DNA from 3 places in the Paenibacillus bovis genome. Region 2 is predicted to be linked to each of the others. Evidence: riboswitches for the same ligand, from Rfam matches in the RefSeq annotation. Region 2 holds a riboswitch; each other region holds the start of a gene.
The links. A riboswitch is a leader RNA that binds a small molecule or an ion and turns the genes downstream of it on or off. The one in region 2 is predicted to bind cyclic di-AMP.
Positions count from the first base shown of each region.

Region 1: linked by a shared signal. The riboswitch ahead of kdpF (K(+)-transporting ATPase subunit F) and the one ahead of AR543_RS03305 (C40 family peptidase) in region 2 are both predicted to bind cyclic di-AMP.
Region 3: linked by a shared signal. The riboswitch ahead of AR543_RS01620 (hypothetical protein) and the one ahead of AR543_RS03305 (C40 family peptidase) in region 2 are both predicted to bind cyclic di-AMP.

Region 1 covers NZ_CP013023.1:3,029,425-3,031,693, reverse strand. The annotation lists gene kdpA (potassium-transporting ATPase subunit KdpA) at 1-819, opposite strand, end outside; gene kdpF (K(+)-transporting ATPase subunit F) at 839-919, opposite strand; cyclic di-AMP (ydaO/yuaA leader) riboswitch at 1,331-1,513, opposite strand; cyclic di-AMP (ydaO/yuaA leader) riboswitch at 1,588-1,788, opposite strand; gene AR543_RS13015 (SMI1/KNR4 family protein) at 2,268-2,269, opposite strand, start outside.
Region 2 covers NZ_CP013023.1:754,320-756,588, reverse strand. The annotation lists gene AR543_RS03310 (YwhD family protein) at 1-231, opposite strand, end outside; cyclic di-AMP (ydaO/yuaA leader) riboswitch at 765-903, shown strand; gene AR543_RS03305 (C40 family peptidase) at 915-1,385, shown strand; gene AR543_RS03300 (GNAT family N-acetyltransferase) at 1,841-2,269, shown strand, end outside.
Region 3 covers NZ_CP013023.1:375,889-378,157, reverse strand. The annotation lists gene AR543_RS01630 (universal stress protein) at 1-111, opposite strand, end outside; gene AR543_RS01625 (hypothetical protein) at 177-626, opposite strand; cyclic di-AMP (ydaO/yuaA leader) riboswitch at 987-1,180, shown strand; gene AR543_RS01620 (hypothetical protein) at 1,299-1,712, shown strand; gene AR543_RS01615 (oxidoreductase) at 1,843-2,269, shown strand, end outside.

The DNA.
Region 1 (2,269 bases), 2.3 Mb from region 2:
CATTTTGCCATATGTAAATGGCAGTGATACCGGCACCAGCATCATCAGAATAATTTGCAGCATATTACTGATGCCGCCCGGGTTTTCAAACGGATGTGCGGAGTTGGCTCCCATAAAGCCCCCACCATTGTTACCAAGCTCCTTGATTGCCAGGAAAGTCCCCATTGGTCCTGTAGCAATCTGCTGCTGTGCTCCTTCCAGTGTCTGTGCTGTCACTCCGGTCTGGAACGTCTGTGGTACGCCAAGACCGATCAAGATTATGGCTGCGACACATGCCAGCGGGAGCAGAATACGAGTCAATGCCCGTGTCAGATCGACGAAGAAATTCCCCAGTGGCTTGCCTGCCAGTCCACGAATAAAGGCAATCGCTACGGCAATACCTGTAGCTGGTGAGACAAACATCATAAACACGATAGCTGTCATCTGCGAGAATAACGATAATCCGCTTTCCCCGCTATAATGCTGAAGGTTCGTATTGGTCATAAAACTCACAGCTGTGTTGAAAGCTAGATCCGGGCTCATCGCTCCGATACCTGCCGGATTCAGCGGCAGCTTGTCCTGTACACGGAAAATCAGATAAACCACCAGCAATAACACCGTGTTGCTAATCAATACGGCCGCTGCATACTGCTTCCATGTCTGATTCTCCTGACGGATACCACCAATACGGTAAATTCCTTTTTCCAGCGGACCGAACCAGCGATCCAGTCGTCCAGGCGTATAATCAAATGCCCGTGCAATATAGCCGCCCATCGGACGAGCCAATAAAATAACAATAATCAGGGTTACTACAATGCCGATATATGGAAGAATACTCACAACGCTCTCTCCTGCCTATTTAAAATTTTTCCGGATAAATCAAGGCATAACACAGATACACCAGCAAACCAGCAATAATGATCCATAATAACCAGGTCACTTGTCATTCCCTCTTTCTCCAATGACTCGGGATGACCATTCTGCCAGTCCTCCAAGTGCGAATGCGATGAGTATTACCAATACAATCATCATAATGTCCAGCATAGTTTCGTTGCTCCTTCATAATAAGTTCGGATCCCTATCCACGGCCTGCAGCAGGCATCATTTGTCTGTAACGTTTATTTTCTTCGCCTGCCAGCCGTTTATTACGCTATAAATATAATATTACCAACACGTTGTTATGCGTATTATAAATAGTTGATCCTGTACTAACAGCCAAAATTGGCGCAAAAAAAGAAGCCTGGAGAAAAGCAGAACTTTTCTCCAGGCTTCCTGACAGCTGCCCGTCCTGTCGGTGCATCCAATTCATGCAGCACCAAACAAGCTTCGCAATCTGTTATAAGCCGGATATAAGTTCTCCCTGATACGCTGACGAGGTTAGCTGTCGGGTTCGGGCTGGAAGATTGCCCGTTCCGGAAGGTTCCGGAATTCACCCCGTGTCATAGGCAGTATGAACTGTACTCAGTTCGCAGATTACTATGACGTTTGGTTCCCCCGCTTTCCATGTTCAATGGAAACTAAGCGTTGTGACGTTTTCCTGTATGCTGCTCGGAGCATAATAAAACACAGAGTTTCTATACCCTGTGTCATGAATGGCACAAGTCCTACACTCCCTCTCCATCTGCGCTTACGAGGTTAGCTGTCGGATTCGGGCGGTGAGAGTCGCCCTACCTTCAGACCGATACCATGGTGATCGGCCAAAAGGATTCACCCCTTGCGGTACATATGGTGGCTCTCACACCGCCAGTACTCCCGCTTGATTGGTTCCCCCGTTTTCCGGTTATCCCGGAAACTCAGCAATTACAGAATATAAAACCCAATTATAATGACTGCCATTTACAGCAGCCGCCGATCCCAGATTGGTTGTCCAAATCTGTGAATCTCTAAATCCTGAAATGTATATTACGCCTGTCCTTGCTAACTGTAAAGGTGAAAGAAAAGGCAAAATGAACCTTGATGGTTCACAGATGTTCCTGTACAACAATTATTAATTTTTTATCTATCCGAACCTCTATTTTGCTCCGTTTTACTTTCATTTGCTTGAATTCGACTTTATTTTCATTCTTGTTAACATGGATTTTTGCAAAATAATGAAAATGAATATGTCATTCTTTTCATGAGTGTCACGTTCTGCTCTCCTTCTCGAAATCATAGCTTGTATATATCACAAAAAGCCGAAGCATCTACAATGCTCCGGCAACTGTTGCTTATAGCCTGATGTCCACTAAATAAGCAGGCTGAATAGAGATCCGCACAAAATGGCCTGCCCTGCAATCCAATCTGTAAGATC
Region 2 (2,269 bases):
ACCGCCCTCCACCTCTTCACGATTCGGTGTAAACTTGATACCGCGCTCGACCTTGCTCTTGGCATGCATGGCACCAATATCGATACGCGCTTCACCACGATCTACTATTATAGGAGAAACATTGTTCAGATTAATGGCACCTGCGCCAAATCCTTTGTGCTTGCTGCTTTTGGTACTGCTACTGATAATATTGAGAGATACTGCTTTTTTGCCCGGTTGATTTTGTTCCATGAGTCTAGTAACTTCCTCTCTGTATTGGATATATGAGTCATAACTGTTTATAATGGTAAAATGAGTTTGTTCGGCTGTTTTTATTTCTTACTGTACATAATAACATCATCATTATTGTAACGAATATCCTTTTAAAAGCCAACGAAAGTCGATTCCTGTCACTTTTTCGGCAAAAAAGAAATTTAATTGTCTCAAATGTATAAAGTTTACAAATTTATAACCGAAAAAGATTAAAGAACAGGCAAGCATAAGCCCAAATGAGTACGAATAGGCATTGAATGAAGAACAAAGATTAAATTTTTTTAATAATTACAAACCTGATAGTGACGGGCTTTCTCGCTTGCTAACGCATTCATTTAGCAAGTTATCCTTAAAAAAGGATGAATAAACGTTTGCCAAAGTAAAAAACCTCTGTTAAAATAAATCCAGCGAGTTATTAGTAACAACTTTGTAAACTTTAACAATGAAGCTTGTAACTTTTGTCAGAAAAGATGAAATTTGTCGTGAATCGAATATGGACTACGGTGCAATCAATAAGTGTGAAGCCAAATTCCGTGGCACCGGGAAGCGGGGGAACCGTTTTGGGTGAATTGATCTTGTTTCGGAGGGATCATAGGGGAAACCTTCTACCGAATCCTTAAGCTAACCTCGCAGGCATTGGAAGGGGACAAATGATTTTGAATATGAAAAAGAAACTAACCGCCGCAGTAATGGGATTCGCAATTGCGTTTACTGTTATGGGGACTAGCAGTGCAAGCGCAAATTCCAAAATGGACCAGATCATCGAACCAGCCATGGGTACACCATATCGTATTGGTGGAACATCTTTTAGCGGTTTTGACTGCTCCGGATTTACTCAATATGTATTCGGTCAAATGAATATCGATCTGCCTCGCCAATCGACTTCTCAGTATCAAGTCGGCGACGCTGTATCCAAAAGTGATCTGCAAGCTGGGGATCTGGTATTCTTCAACACTACGGGGGCAGGCGTTTCTCATGTAGGCGTTATGGTAAGCAGCAGTCAATTCGCACACGCTTCAACATCCAAAGGCGTACGAATTGATAATATTGATATGGACTACTACCAAAACCGCTATGTGGGCGCTAAGCGTGTAATGAGCAACTTCTCTTACAGCAGCTATGCAGCCGAGTAATTAACATTTATTCTAACTGTATATATAATTCATTTACTAACCGTGAAGGATTCCCGCCAGAATCTTTTGCGGTTTTTTTATTGCTTACTTGTAAGACGTAACAACCTGGGAATAGGTTACATATTTTGAGAAAAATAATTGCTGCAATGTGAAGTTCGACTGTTCAGGTAATTATGTCTACTATATAGTACCCGGATCGTAATTATGGTAAACACATTTTCCAGTAAAAATTAATATTAATTTTTGAAATATCGGGCAAACGCACTTTATAGTACGCTTGTGATTTGTGCGCTGTCGTAAAGCAGCTGATCATGGATATTATTCCTTTTCGGATTATATCCTGGCTATTAAGCTTGAATGTGAACCGTGCCACTTTTATAATCTGTAGTAGCTAACTGTACAGGATGCAGTCCCAGCAAGTGAGACACTATGATATATGATGAGGAGTGACTGTTATGAATCATTTTTCTGTACCTTACTTTCATACTGCTCCCCTCCATGAGCAGCAGGCTGCCGAAATATGTGAATGGGTATACGACCCGCCTTATGATATATATGGATGGATGTCCTGGGACCAGATGCAGGAGCTGGAGATCGAATTTGGAGACCCCGAACTGCGACAGCAACAGTATCTGGCAGTATTGAATAATAAGGGAGAACTGGCCGGCTTTGCGCAGCTTTTTCCTTTGCAGCAGACGATTCGGCTGGGTATCGGCATGCGGCCGGATCTGTGCGGTCATGGCTATGGTGCCGAATTCACCCTTGCGGTCGTAAGAGCCGCTATCCAGCGTAATCCGGAGGCCGAGATTGATCTGGAAGTGCTCACCTGGAACCAGCGCGCGATTCGTACCTACCAGAAAGCAGGATTTCATATTACCGATACG
Region 3 (2,269 bases), 380 kb from region 2:
AATGACATACAGCGGAGACTGAAGCAGCTGAGCCAGACGGATCCCCCGCCTGATCAGTCGTTCACCATTAGGGCCGTAGTAGACCCCGACCATAATTTTCTCATCATTCATCGCTCTATTCTCCTTTTGCTCGGTACATAGTAGTTGTGTCTATAGTCACTCTTAACCAGCTTCGCTCAAAAAGAATAATAAGCCTGCGCATAATCGCTTAGAAATTGCCGCTCGGTCAGTGGCTGTCTGTACAACAACGAATCTGCGGATTCACTTTGCCGGATCATATAATTGTGCAATGCTTCGATCGCCAGCTGGGCACGGGTATGTCCCCAATTCTGCCGGTGAACGTGTACATATTCCAGCGCCTGCTGCACGGTCAGCCCTTTGAGACGCTGGAATACCGAAGCCCAGCGTACCAGATCAAGCCGGCGCAGCCCGTCGGAGAATTCGTATTCGGCCCAGCCGGAACCGTCTGCCAGCGAGATGCGCAGCAGACCGCAGTGCAGCATTCCGCAGCTATCGGGCAGGGAGAGCCGCTGATGATCGTATAGATAGATTTCCAGCGAACCTACACAGGTGGACGAGACCGAAGGGATGTGGGGCTGTGCAGAGACCGCAACTACATTTTGCATGAAAGACACGCTCCTTGGAGGAATGTTTGGTTGTCAGCTATCATAGAGGGGAATTTGGCTGGACGTAAACAGACATCTGGCATCGTGGCAGCCCGTATTTGTCATGGAAGCTTCATGTAATCGCATTCATCACTGGTAATCTTATCGCTGCCTACCAAAATCAGGCGTTTGCTTCCGTTTTCATTTTATGTGAATAAATGAGTGAAAATAAGAGAAAACGAGAGCTATATCGCGTATATATCCTTTTATTTCGCATCCAGTCGATATAGGAGCCTACCAGGCAGTTTGAGCAGTCTTTACAACGTTCAGCCGCGGGAGTATGATTCGTCTCAAGTTCATAAGACAGCGCTGATCGCAGCGCACACATACCAGCTGAGTTTTTGGGATACAGCCATGCTGTATGCAGAGAGCGGGGGAACCATCGAGAAGGACCGCAGCGGTTTCTTTTCAGGGGTGAATCGGACGACAGGATGTTATGGAATTCTGTTGGTCTGTAGGGAGACTCTTACTCCCGAATCCGGCAGCTAACCTCGTAAGCTGAAAATAAGAGAGGCGACAATTGTCATGCCATCCGTCAGGGATATCTCTGCGCGGATGTCGAAGAAGCTGACGAAGACCACCTCTTCCTCGGCTTCTTTTTTGTTGCCTTCATACTACTGGAGGAGAAGAGAAATGGAATTGGAGCAGGAACATCATTTGCCGGAAGAATATATACTGGTATCGCCGGCTACCCGGGCTGGAGAGCAGTTTGTCCAGCTGTTAAAAGTAAAAAAAATCCCGTTTGCTCTTATCGTGAACAGTTATGCCGAGAAGGTACGGTTCGAAGGAATGGGTATCGAGCATGTGATACTGCTGGATACGCAGCGCCAAGAATTGTGGGTTATGCCGAACCTGAATATCGGCAAAGTCTATTTATTTGAACGCAGTCTGCCGCTCTGCTGCCGCTATATCCAGATCTGCCGCTCATGGACGAGCGAACCGGTCTATGTCATTACTGAAGGCAGCAATTCGCGCATGATTTATAAAGGACTGGGAGCCAATTATATTATCCATACCAATGGCGGCAGTGCCGCTTTTTTACTGTGAATATAGGAGGATCTCCATACCGCCAGAAAAATCGTAAATCCGGCTGAATCTCCGCTTTTGCATATCCCGAAATGGGTAATAGGTTGCTAACCCGTTATAGCTGCATCCGGGCGAATTTTTGGAGGTGGAGATGATGGCATTGGAACAAAAAGTAGCCCTGGTTGCAGGAGCTACCGGATTGGTCGGTCAGGCATTAACCGAACTGTTGATCCAGGCACCTGAATACAGCGAAGTGATTGTACTGGTACGCAAGCCGGTGGAACGATGGCAGCAGCATGACCGGCTTCGCCAGGTAATCGTAGATTATGAACATCTGGAGCAGCAGCGCGATGAACTGCGGGCTGACGATATATACTGCTGTCTGGGCACGACAATCCGCAAAGCCAAGACACAGGAAAACATGTACCGGATCGATGTGACCTATCCGCTGGAATTGGCACGCATCGCCCATGAAGAAGGAGCTACGCAGTTCCTTGTCGTCAGTGCGATGGGGGCAGATTCGCAGTCCTCGGTCTTTTACTCCCGCATCAAGGGCGAACTGGAGCAGCAGCTGGCAC